DNA from 3 places in the Isoptericola sp. F-RaC21 genome. Region 2 is predicted to be linked to each of the others. Evidence: predicted binding sites of a transcription regulator. Region 2 holds the regulator's gene; each other region holds the start of a gene.
The links. Region 2 encodes LexA, which represses DNA repair genes until DNA is damaged. Its sites were predicted from a motif close to TCGAACANNTGTTCGA; they were not measured.
Positions count from the first base shown of each region.

Region 1: a site for LexA is predicted at 1,735-1,750, ahead of ruvA (Holliday junction branch migration protein RuvA). Genes of this name have one in related genera too.
Region 3: a site for LexA is predicted at 2,388-2,403, ahead of uvrA (excinuclease ABC subunit UvrA). Genes of this name have one in related genera too.

Region 1 is NZ_JBCFYX010000001.1:743,696-747,901, forward strand. It holds gene pdxT (pyridoxal 5'-phosphate synthase glutaminase subunit PdxT) at 1-158, shown strand, start outside; gene AAG589_RS03450 (YebC/PmpR family DNA-binding transcriptional regulator) at 166-924, shown strand; gene ruvC (crossover junction endodeoxyribonuclease RuvC) at 1,048-1,638, shown strand; gene ruvA (Holliday junction branch migration protein RuvA) at 1,780-2,406, shown strand; gene ruvB (Holliday junction branch migration DNA helicase RuvB) at 2,399-3,493, shown strand; gene yajC (preprotein translocase subunit YajC) at 3,661-4,101, shown strand.
Region 2 is NZ_JBCFYX010000002.1:1,002,383-1,006,588, reverse strand. It holds gene nrdR (transcriptional regulator NrdR) at 73-630, opposite strand; gene AAG589_RS10050 (LysM peptidoglycan-binding domain-containing protein) at 733-1,071, opposite strand; gene lexA (transcriptional repressor LexA) at 1,319-2,134, shown strand; gene AAG589_RS10040 (L-lactate dehydrogenase) at 2,148-3,107, opposite strand; gene AAG589_RS10035 (ATP-dependent DNA helicase) at 3,118-4,206, opposite strand, start outside.
Region 3 is NZ_JBCFYX010000001.1:959,059-963,264, forward strand. It holds gene uvrA (excinuclease ABC subunit UvrA) at 1-2,358, opposite strand, end outside; gene AAG589_RS04500 (YciI family protein) at 2,501-2,797, shown strand; gene AAG589_RS04505 (TerC family protein) at 2,859-3,965, opposite strand; gene AAG589_RS04510 (TerC family protein) at 3,962-4,206, opposite strand, start outside.

The sequences.
Region 1 (4,206 bases), on a different contig from region 2:
GCTGGGCGGACGGCTCTGCGGTGGGGCCTGCCGCCGGTAAGATCGTCGCAGCACGTCAGGGACGGCTGCTCGCGACCGCGTTCCACCCGGAGATCACGGGGGACGCGCGCGTGCACGGGTTGTTCGTCCGGATCGTTCACGCATCGCGAAGGAGTTAGTTAGCGCATGTCAGGTCACTCCAAGTGGGCCACGACCAAGCACAAGAAGGCCGCGATCGACGCCAAGCGTGGCAAGCTCTTCGCGAAGCTGATCAAGAACATCGAGGTCGCGGCGCGCACGGGCGGCGGTGACCCCGCGGGCAACCCGACCCTGTTCGACGCCATCCAGAAGGCGAAGAAGTCGTCGGTCCCGAACGACAACATCGACCGTGCCCTCAAGCGCGGCTCCGGCGAGGGCGCCGACGCCGTCGACTACCAGACGATCATGTACGAGGGCTACGGCGCGAACGGCATCGCCGTCCTCGTCGAGTGCCTCACGGACAACAAGAACCGCGCCGCCTCCGAGGTGCGCCTCGCGTTCACGCGCAACGGCGGCAACCTGGCGGACCCGGGCTCGGTGTCCTACCTGTTCTCCCGCAAGGGCCTCGTCGTCGTGCCGAAGGCGGACGGCGTCACCGAGGACGACGTCATGCTCGCGGCGCTCGACGCCGGCGCCGAAGAGGTCAGCGACGAGGGCGACGTCATCGAGGTGCTCTCCGAGGCCACGGACCTGGTCGCGGTGCGCACCGCCATCCAGGAGGCGGGCATCGAGTACGACTCCGCCGACTCGATCTGGCACCCGTCCATGGAGGTCGAGGTCGACGTCGAGGGCGCGCGCAAGATCATGCGCCTCATCGACGCGCTCGAGGACAGCGACGACGTGCAGAACGTGTACGCGAACTTCGACGCCTCCGACGAGGTCATGGCGGCCCTCGACGAGGAGTGACCCTGGCACCGCTGGTCGAGCCTGTCGCGACCTCCGCGCGGTAGTGCGAACTACCTCGCGGGATCTGGAACTACCTCGGCGAATCTCGGACTACCTCGGCCCACCCCGTGAGAGGGTGACGACGTGCGCGTGCTGGGGGTGGACCCGGGGCTGACCCGGTGCGGTGTCGGGGTCGTCGACTCGTTGCCGGGTCGTCGCGCGCGGCTCGTCGACGTGGGCGTGGTGGGCAGCGACCCCGCCGAGAGCATCGACCTGCGGCTCCTGCACATCGCCACCGGGCTCGACGAGTGGCTGGACCGGCACGTGCCCGACGTCGTCGCCGTCGAACGGGTCTTCGCGCAGCACAACCTGGGCACCGTCATGGGCACGGCCCAGGTGGCCGGGCTGGCCATGGTCGCGGCCGCGCGCCGCGGCGTCCCGGTCGCGATGCACACGCCGAGCGAGGTGAAGGCCGCCGTGACGGGCTCGGGCCGGGCGGGCAAGGACCAGGTGCAGCGCATGATCGCCCGCATCCTCGGTCTGGACGACCTGCCCCGCCCCGCCGACGCCGCGGACGCGCTCGCCCTGGCGGTCACGCACCTGTGGCGCCCGGCGGGGGCCCTGCAGGGCGGTGAGCGGAACGAGCTCACGCCCGCGCAGCGCGCGTGGGCGGCGGCCGAGCAGAACGCGCGCCGGGGCAAGCACCGGGGGGCACCGTCGCGGACCGCGCGCTGAGCCCGCTCGACCGGGCGGCGCAGAGGCGGACGACGACGGCGAGCTGTCGCCCGTGTCGCGCCCGGCGGCGTCGGCGCCGGTTGTTACAGTGACGCCTCGTACGGGTGTTCGACGGACGCCCCGGCCGACGAAAGGACCATGGTGATCGCCTCCCTGACCGGCACGGTCACGCACGTGACGCTGGAGCGGGCCGTGCTCGACGTCGGAGGGGTCGGCTACCTCGTGCACGCCACCCCCGGCACGCTCGCCGGGCTGCGGGTGGGCGAGCGGGCGCAGCTGCACACCACGCTCGTCGTCCGCGAGGACTCGATGACCGTCTTCGGCTTCGCCGAAGCCGACGAGCGCGAGGTCTTCGAGACCGCCCAGTCCGTGTCCGGCGTCGGCCCCCGCATCGCCCTGGCGATGCTCGCCGTGCTGACCCCCGACGCGCTGCGCCGCGCCGTCGCGACCGAGGACCTGGCCGCGCTGCGCCGCGTGCCCGGCGTCGGGCCCAAGAGCGCGCAGCGCCTGGTGCTCGAGCTGAGCGGCAAGCTGGGCGCGCCCGCGGCGCCAGGCGCCGACGAGGCCGCCCCGGCGGCGCCGGCCGGGGCCGGCGACCCGGCGCGCGACCAGGTGGTCGAGGCGCTCGTCGGCCTGGGCTGGGCCTCGAAGGTCGCGCAGGACACGGTCGAGCGGGTGCTCGCGGACCGGTCCGACGACGACGGCCCCGTCGACGTGGCCGCCACCCTGCGGGCGGCCCTGAGATCGCTCGGCGGCCGCCGTGGCTGAGCCGCTGGACCCGGAGTACGGGGGAGAGCGCCTCGTGACCTCGTCCGCCGACGACGTCGAGCGCGCGGCCGAGGCGGCGCTGCGGCCCAAGAAGCTGGACGAGTTCGTCGGTCAGCGCGTGGTGCGCGACCAGCTCTCGCTCGTGCTCCAGGCGGCGCTGGCACGGGACGCGTCGCCCGACCACGTGCTGCTGTCCGGCCCGCCCGGGCTCGGGAAGACTACGCTCGCCATGATCATCGCGGCCGAGCTCGGCACGTCGCTGCGGGTCACGAGCGGCCCGGCGATCCAGCACGCGGGCGACCTGGCGGCGGTGCTCTCCTCGCTCGAGGAGGGCGAGGTGCTGTTCATCGACGAGATCCACCGGCTGGCCCGCCCGGCGGAGGAGCTGCTGTACGTCGCGATGGAGGACTTCCGCGTCGACGTCGTCGTCGGCAAGGGGGCGGGTGCGAGCGCGATCCCGCTGGCGCTGCCGCCGTTCACGGTCGTGGGCGCGACGACGCGGTCCGGGCTGCTGCCCGCCCCGCTGCGCGACCGCTTCGGGTTCACCGGGCACCTCGACTTCTACGACGCCGCCGAGCTGGAGCGCGTCATCACCCGGTCCGCAGGGCTGCTCGGGGTCGACATCCAGCACGCGGCCGCGCACGAGATCGCCGGCCGCTCGCGCGGCACCCCGCGCATCGCCAACCGCCTGCTGCGCCGCGTGCGCGACTGGGCGCAGGTGCGCGGCGACGGCCGGCTCGACCTCAAGGCGGCCCGCGCCGCGCTGGAGGTGTACGAGGTCGACCCGATCGGCCTCGACCGGTTGGACCGGGCCGTGCTCGACGCGGTGTGCCGCCGGTTCGGCGGTGGCCCGGTGGGCCTGAGCACGCTCGCGATGACCGTGGGCGAGGAGCCGGACACCGTCGAGACGGTGGCGGAGCCCTACCTCGTGCGCGAGGGGCTGCTGGGCCGCACGCCGCGCGGCCGGGTCGCGACGCAGGCCGCGTGGGAGCACCTCGGGCTCGAGCCGCCGGCCGGGGCGTGGGGCGCCCCGCTCACCGGGACGCTGTTCGACGGCGCCGACGGCGACGGCGGCACACCCCAGTAGACTGGGACCGCCCCCGGCCGCCGACGGCCCCGGGCCGGAACTCGACGGGTGCCGTGCTCGTTGGGGCCCGTATGCGCAGGACCCTGCGCCCGGCGCGCCGACCGGCGCGCCCCCGACGCCCGGCTGTCGGTCGACGACCGTCGGGCAGCGACAGACAAGGACGCTCCGTGGAACTCATCATCCTCTTCGTGGTCCTCGCCGGCCTCATGTTCTTCATGAGCCAGCGGACGCGCAAGCAGCAGAAGCAGCAGGCCGAGTTCCGGTCGCAGCTGGCGCCGGGCCAGGAGGTCATGACCGGTTCGGGCCTGTTCGGCACGGTCGTGGAGGTCGACGAGGCGAACGACACCGTCACCATCGAGTCGACCCCCGGGTCGCAGACCCGCTGGCTGCGCGCCGCCATCGCCAAGCGCGTCGACACGCCGGTCGAGGAGGCCGCTGACGCGACCGACGAGACCGACGTCACAACCGACTCCGCCGCGACCGGTACGATCACCTCCGGCGACGGTCACATCGACGTCCCCGACGACCTGTCGAGCCTGGACACCGCGCAGCGGGAGTACCGGGAGCAGCAGCGTCGCGACGAGGGCGAGGCCGGCACCACGAAGTGACAGCAACGCAGTGACAGCACCAGCGACATGGGACGGCGGGCGCTCGCGCCCGTCGGCCTGACGACGCGCCGGTCGGGGAGCCCGACCGGCGCCATCACGCGTCGG
Region 2 (4,206 bases):
GGTGCCGTCCAGCATGCCCCGGCGGCCTCCGCCGCGCCAAGGCATTTCGCACGGACCAGGCGCGGCGCCCGCTCAGTCCGCGGCGCCCCGGCCTGCGGTCGCGGGCTCCTCGACCGTGTCCTCGCCGACCTCTCCGGAGCCGTCGGGCCCACCGGTCTCGCCCTCCGCCGATGCCGCGCGCGCCTCGCGCTCCGCCCGCAGCGACGTGATCGCCGTCTCGAAGTCCTCGAGGGACTCGAACGACTGGTACACGCTCGCGAACCGCAGGTAGGCGACCTCGTCCAGCTCGCGCAGCGGACCCAGGATCGCCAGCCCCACCTCGTTCGCCTCGATCTCGGGGCGACCGGACGCGCGGAGGGTCTCCTCGACCTTCTGGGCGAGGACGGCGAGGTCGTCGGAGCTCACGGGCCTGCCCTGGCACGCCTTGCGTACCCCGGCCACGACCTTGTCCCTGCTGAACGGCTCCGTCACCCCGGACCGCTTGGCGACCGACAGGCTGGCCGTCTCGATCGTGGTGAACCGACGCTGGCACGCGGGGCACTGGCGCCGACGACGGATGGACGAGCCGTCGTCGGACGTGCGCGAGTCGATGACTCGCGAGTCCGCGTGGCGGCAGAACGGGCAGTGCATCCTGGTCTCCTGCGCTCGGCTCCGGACCGGCGCCCGGCTGCCCGTCAAGGTAAGCGGCGGGCGACCGTCCGCGCAAGCAGGATCCACCGCGGCGGCACGCCGTCACTCCTGCGGGAGCAGCACCACCTGGCCGGCCTGGAGCTCGGCCGTCGGCAGGTCGTTGAGCTCGCGCAGCTCGGCGACGACGTCGCGCAGGTCCTCGCCCGCACCGCGCACCGACTGCGCGTACTGCCAGAGCGTGTCGCCCGGCGCCACCGTCTGGAGCCGGACCTCCACGCCCGCGCCCGGCGCCTCGGCCACGGCGCGCTGGCCGACGAGCCCCGCGCCCACGAGCACGAGAAGGACGAGCGCCGCGATCACGACCCGGCCCCTACGGGTGAGCCGGAGCCCCCCGAGGCCGAGGAAGCCGCGGGCGTCGCTGGTGCTGTGCGCGTTCTGCATCGTCCTGCCTCCGGTCCCGTGGCGCCGCGCGAGGCGAGCCGCCTCGTCGAACACCCGTTCGTCGAACACCTGTACGTCGAACTGCTGTACTAGGTGTACCACGTCGGGGCGACACGGTCGAGGCCTGATCGAACAGATGTTTGATGTCGGCCCCGAACTGGCCTAGAGTGGCCGACAGCGCGATGGAAGGTTTGTCGGATTTCATCGGCCCGCCCGCGGGCCGCGCCCCTGGAGGACGGAGAACGCGATGACCAGCGGACGGGACCAGGCCCCGGCGTCCACGACGGCGGCGACGCCGTGGTCGACCCAGGACGAGACCCCCCAGGACACGGCGGGGAGCTCGACGACCGCGCTGGCATCGGTGAGCGAGCTGTCGCCGTCGGCCGACCGCCTCACGCCGCGTCAGCGGCGCGTGCTCGAGACCATCCGCACCTCGGTCGAGGCGCGCGGCTACCCGCCGACGATGCGCGAGATCGGCGAGGCCGTCGGCCTGGCGAGCCCGTCGTCGGTCAAGCACCAGCTCACCACCCTCGAGCGCAAGGGCTACCTGCGCCGCGACCCGAACCGGCCGCGAGCGATCGAGGTGGTCGATCCCGAGACCCCGGCGGCGGGCGAGGCCGGCCCCGAGGGCGGCGCGACCGGGTTCGTCGCCGGCTCGGTCGCCGCGTCGGACGCACAGCCGGCGGAGGCACCGTCCTACGTCCCTCTGGTCGGCCGGATCGCCGCCGGCGGCCCGATCCTCGCCGAGCAGGTCGTCGAGGACGTGTTCCCGCTCCCCCGGCAGGTCGTCGGCGACGGCGACCTCTTCCTCCTCAAGGTCGCGGGCGACTCGATGGTCGACGCCGCGATCTGCGACGGCGACTGGGTGGTCGTGCGCAGCCAGCCCGTGGCCGAGAACGGCGAGGTCGTCGCCGCGATGATCGACGGCGAGGCCACGGTCAAGACGTTCAAGCAGGCCGACGGGCACACCTGGCTGCTGCCGCAGAACGCCGCCTACTCCCCCATCCCGGGCGACGAGGCGCAGGTGCTCGGGCGGGTCGTCGCCGTGCTCCGCAGCCTCTGACGGTTCGGGCCCGTCAGAGGCCGAGCCGGGCCTGCACGGCGCGCATGCCGTCGGCCGACGCGCGCAGGCCGGCGATCTCCTCGTCCGAGAGCGGGGTGTCGATGGTCTCCGCCACGCCGCGGCGGTCGACGAGCGAGGGCACGGACAGGCAGACGTCGCTGATGCCGTAGAAGTCGTCCAGGCGTGACGACACGTTCATCACCCGGTGCTCGTCGTTGAGCACCGCCTCGATGATCCGGGTCGCCGCCAGGCCGACGGCGTAGTTCGTCGCCCCCTTCCCGGCGATGACCCGGTAGGCCGACTCGACGACGTCGGTGGCGATCTGGTGCCGGGCGGGCTCGTCCAGCGGCGGACGCCCCCGGAACGGGCGCCAGTCCAGGAGCGGCACGCCGGCGATCGTGGCGGAGCTCCACAGCACGATCTCCGAGTCGCCGTGCTCGCCGGCGATGTTCGCGTGCACGTTCCCCACGGCGACCCCGCAGTGCCGGGCCAGCGCGTCACGCAGCCTCGAGGAGTCCAGGACGGTGCCGCTGCCGAACACCCGGCCGCGGGGCAGGCCGCTGATCTCCTGCGCCGCGTACGTGACGACGTCCACCGGGTTGGTGACCATGAGGTACACCGCGTCGGGGGCGACCTCCAGGAGCCCCGGCAGGATCGACCGGGTGAGGCCGACCGTCGCCTCGGCCAGGTCGAGGCGGCTCTGCCCGGGCTTCTGCTTGGCCCCGGCCGTCACCGCCACGATGTCGGCGCCGCGGCAGACCTCGACGTCGTCCGAGCCCTCGATCTCCGCCTGCGGGATGAACATGCCCCCGTGCCGCAGGTCGAGGACCTCCGCCTCCACCTTCGCCCGGTTGACGTCCAGGAGGGCGACGGACCGCGCCGCGCCCCGGGCCAGTGCCGCGTACGCGAGGGTGGAACCCACCGCTCCCGCCCCGACGATCGCGAGCTTGGTCGTCCTGCGTGTCTCGTCCACGGCCCCCACGCTAGGTGTCGAGACGCCGGAGCGCAGCGCGGACGAGCTCGCCGTCCGTGGTCGGCCAGAAGTCCGGCATGGAGCGGGTGAGGAACGACCCGTACCGCGCCGTCGCGAGCCGGGGGTCGAGGACGGCCACGACGCCGCGGTCCTCCCCCGTGCGCACCAGCCGCCCTGCTCCCTGCGCCAGCAGCAGCGCGGCATGCGTGGCCGAGACCTGCATGAAGCCGTTGCCGCCCGCCTGCTCCACCGACCGGGCCCGCGCCGCCTTGACCGGGTCGTCCGGCCGCGGGAACGGGATCCGGTCCACGAGCACCAGCTGACAGCTCGGGCCGGGCACGTCGACGCCCTGCCACAGGGAGAGGGTGCCGAACAGACAGGTCGGCGGGTCGGCGGCGAACGCCTGCACCAGCGTCGGGAGCTGGTCGTCTCCCTGGCACAGCACGGGGACGTCCAGCCGCTCGCGCATCGCCTCCGCCGCGGCCAGCGCCGCCCGGCGGGACGAGAACAGCCCCAGCGTCCGCCCGCCGGCGGCCTCGATCAGCCCGGCGATCTCGTCGAGCTGGGCGTCGGTCGTGGGCTCGCGACCGGGCGCGGGCAAGTGCCGGGCCACGTAGAGGATCCCCTGCCGGGGATAGTCGAACGGGCTGCCGACGTCGAGCCCCGCCCAGTCCGCGGTCTCGTCGGAGCCTCCCGAACCCGCCAGTCCGAGCGACCGCGCCACCGGGTCGAAGGTGCCGCCGAGGGTGAGGGTCGCCGAGGTGAACACGCCCGTCGCCTCGCCCAGCAGGTGCGTGCGGATCAGCCCCGCCACCGCCAGCGGCGCGGCGTGCAGCCGCGTCACGCCGTCGCCGGCCCAGGGCGCGTTCTCCGGCGGGCGCGAGCACCACAGCACGTCCGCGGTCGTGTCCTCGGCCGCCATCCGCTCCGCGACCTCGAAGAGCTGCAGGACGGCGGACTGCGCCATCTTCATCCCCGCGTCCGGGGCCTCCTGCTTGCCCGAGCCCTGCGGCTTGAGCCGCGTGAGGAGCTCGCGCGCGGCGTCGCGCACCGCGGCCACCGCGGCGCGCAGGTCGTCGGGCAGGCCGAGCGGGAACCG
Region 3 (4,206 bases), on a different contig from region 2:
GCCCTTGAAGTGCACCTCGAGGGTCTCGCGGTTGTACCGCGCGCCGTGGCACACCTCGCACGGCACGTAGACGTCGGGAAGGAAGTTCATCTCGATCTTCAGCGTGCCGTCGCCCGCGCACGCCTCGCAGCGCCCGCCCTTGACGTTGAAGGAGAACCGACCCGGGCCGTAGCCGCGGACCTTCGCCTCCTCCGTCTCCGCGAAGATCTTGCGGATCCGGTCCCAGACGCCCGTGTAGGTGGCGGGGTTCGAGCGCGGCGTGCGCCCGATCGGCCCCTGGTCGACGTGCACCACCTTGTCGAGCAGGTCCATGCCGGTGACCCGGGTGTGCCGGCCCGCCACCTGACGCGCGCCGTTGAGCTCGTTCGCGAGCACGGTGTGCAGGATCGAGTTGACGAGCGTCGACTTGCCCGAGCCGGAGACCCCGGTGACCGCCGTGAGCACGCCCAGCGGGAAGGACACGTCGATGCCGCGCAGGTTGTTCTCGCGCGCGCCCACGACCGTCACCCTGCGCTCCGGGTCGGTCGCGCGACGCTCGGCGGGCAGCGCGACGCTCCGCCGCCCGGAGAGATATGCGCCCGTCATCGATCCCTCGGCCTCGAGCAGCCCGGCGTAGTCGCCGGAGTGCACGACGCGGCCGCCGTGCTCGCCCGCCCCCGGGCCGACGTCGACGATCCAGTCGGCCGCGCGGATCGTGTCCTCGTCGTGCTCGACGACGATCAGCGTGTTGCCGAGGTCGCGCAGTCGCGTGAGGGTCTCGATCAGGCGACGGTTGTCGCGCTGGTGCAGGCCGATCGACGGCTCGTCGAGCACGTACAGCACGCCGACCAGGCCGGAGCCGATCTGCGTCGCCAGCCGGATGCGCTGCGCCTCACCGCCGGACAGGGTGCCGGCCGGGCGCTCCAGCGACAGGTAGTGCAGACCGACGTCGACGAGGAAGCCGAGCCGGGCGTGGATCTCCTTGAGCACCTCGGCCGCGATGGCGCGCTCGCGCTCGCCCAGCTCGAGCCCGTCGAGGAACTGCTTGGCCTGGTCGATCGGCAGCCGGCACACGTCCCAGATCGACTTGCCGCCGACGGTGACCGCGAGGACCTCGGGCTTGAGCCGCGCCCCCGAGCACACCGGGCACGGGACCTCGCGCATGTAGGCCTCGTACTTCTCCTTCGACCAGTCGGACTCGGTCTCCCGGTGCCGGCGCTCGAGGAATGTCACCGCGCCCTCGAAGCCCGTGGAGTACTGCCGCTCGCGGCCCCACCGGTTCTTGTAGCGCACGTGCACCTGGTGGTTGCGCCCGTACAGGATCGCGTCGCGGGCGCGCTGCGGCAGCGCGCGCCACGGCACGTCCATGGAGAAGCTCATCTCGTCGGCCAGGGCCGTGAGCACCCGCTCGAAGTACTCCGACGACGTCTGCGCCCACGGCACCACCGCGCCGTCGCGCAGGGTCTTCTCCTCGTCGGGCACGACGAGGTCCGCGTCGACCTCGAGGCGGAAGCCGATGCCGGTGCACTCCGGGCACGCGCCGTACGGGGCGTTGAAGGAGAACGTGCGCGGCTCGATCTCGTCGAGCGCGAGCGGGTGGTCGTTGGGGCACGCCCGCTTCTCCGAGAACTTGCGCACCCGCTCCAGGTCGTCGATGTCGGCGTCGACGAGCTCGACCATGACGAGCCCGCCGGCGAGGCGCAGCGCGGTCTCCACCGAGTCGGTGAGCCGTCGCTGCACGCCGTCGCGCGAGACGAGCCGGTCGACGACGACCTCGATGTCGTGCTTGAGCTTCTTCTCGAGGGCGGGCGGGCTGGTCAGCTGCACCACCTCGCCGTCCACCCGCGCGCGGGCGAAGCCCTGCGTCTGCAGCTCGGCGAACAGGTCGGCGTACTCCCCCTTGCGGCCGCGCACCACGGGCGCGAGGACCTGGTAGCGGGTGCCCTCCGGCAGCTCGAGCAGCTTGTCCACGATCTGCTGGGGCGTCTGCGAGCGCACCGGCTCCCCGCACACCGGGCAGTGCTGCGTGCCCGCGCGCGCGAACAGCAGCCGCAGGTAGTCGTAGACCTCGGTGATCGTGCCCACGGTGGAGCGCGGGTTGCGGTTGGTGGACTTCTGGTCGATCGACACGGCGGGCGACAGGCCCTCGATGAAGTCGACGTCGGGCTTGTCCATCTGCCCCAGGAACTGGCGCGCATACGCGGACAGCGACTCCACGTAGCGGCGCTGCCCCTCGGCGAAGATCGTGTCGAACGCCAGCGAGGACTTGCCGGAGCCCGACAGACCGGTGAAGACGATGAGCTCGTCACGCGGGAGGTCGAGCTCGACGTTGCGGAGGTTGTGCTCGCGGGCGCCGGAGATGACGAGGCGGTTGCTCACCCGGGCATCCTACGTCGGCGATCCGACATTCGTACAGGCGTTCTATGCCTCTCAGGGTGCCTGACCGGTCACACCCGACGGCCGGCACTCGGGGCATGGACGCCGGCGCCACCGCGTCGCGCGGTGGTGCTTGGATACCGCCATGTCCGTCTACGCCGTCACCTACGTGTACGTCTCCGACCCCGACCGCCTGGCCACGGTCCGTCCCGAGCACCGCGAGTTCCTCCGCGGCCTGCACGCGACCGGCACCCTGCGCGTGTCGGGGCCGCTCCCCGCCACGCCCGACGGCGAGCCCGGCGGCGCGCTGCTGCTCGTGGAGGCCGACGACGCGACCGAGGCGCTCGAGCTGCTGTCGGCCGACCCCATGCGCCGCGAGGGCCTGGTCGCGCATCGCGCGGCACGCGAGTTCGTGCCCGTGATCGGCGGCTTCGCGGCCTGACGGCGACCGGCGCGCGAAGGGCCCCGGACGCCTCTGCGCCCGGGGCCCTCGCTCGTCGGCGTCAGCGGCCCGAGCCGTCCCGGCCCGGGGTGGCCGACTCCGAGGCCGCGTCCTGCGTGGTGGGCTCGGCCGTCGTCGACGGCGTCGACGGCGTCGGCCCGGCCGCGGAGTCCGCCCCCTCCTGCGCGGCCACCGCGGCGGTGCGCCGGGTCTTCGCCAGGCTGGCGACCGTCGCGACGGCGATGGACCCGAGGATCACCGCCAGCGACAGCCAGATCGGGATCTCCGGCGCCCACGCGACGTGCTCGCCCCCGTTGATGAACGGGAGCGTGTTGGTGTGCAGGGCCTCGAGGATGAGCTTCACGCCGATGAAGCCGAGGATGACGGCCAGGGCGATCGGCAGGTACACGAGCCGCTCGAGCAGGCCGCCCAGCAGGAAGTAGAGCTGGCGCAGGCCCATCAGCGCGAAGATGTTCGCGGTGAACACGATGAACGGATCCTTCGTCAGGCCGAAGATCGCCGGGATCGAGTCGAGCGCGAACAGCAGGTCTGTCGAGCCGATCGCGACGAACACCACGAGCATCGGGGTGAACAGCTTCTTGCCGTCCACGACCGTGCGCACCTTCGCGCCGTCGTACTCCTTGCTCACCGGCAGCACGCGGCGCAGCAGCCTGATCGCGACGTTCTCCTTGAACTCCTCCTCGTCGTCGTCGCCCGCCACCAGCTTCACGGCCGTGTAGATGAGGAACGCCCCGAACAGGTAGAACACCCACACGAACTGCTCGAGGATCGCCGCCCCCGCGAGGATGAAGGCCCCGCGCAGCACCAGCGCGATGATGATGCCGACCATCAGCACCATCTGCTGGTGCTTCTTGGGCACGGCGAACCGCGACATGATGATGACGAAGACGAACAGGTTGTCCACGCTCAGGGAGTACTCCGTGAGCCAGCCGGCGTAGAACTCACCGGCGGGAGCGACGCCGCCCACCGCAAGCATGATCAACCCGAACACGAGCGCCAGAGCCACGTAGAACGCGACCCACAGGCCGCTCTCCTTCATGCTCGGCACGTGCGGGCGTCGGCCCACGATGGCGAGGTCGACGGCGAGCAGGACGATCAGCGCCGCGAGCGACGCCCACTCGAACCAGACCGGCAGCTCGTGGATCATGCATCTCCTTCGGAGGACGATGTCGCGCCCGCAGCGACCCGTCGGTCACGGCGGTCCTTGGCCAGGGAGGCGACGGTCGTGACGGCGAGCACCACCACGATGAACGACAGGGACAGGCTGGTCGGGATCTCGGGGATCGCCTCGATGTGCTGCCCGCCGTTGATGAACGGGAGCTCGTTCGTGTGCAGGGCGTGGATCACGAGCTTGATGCCGATGAAGCCGAGGATCGCGGCAAGACCGT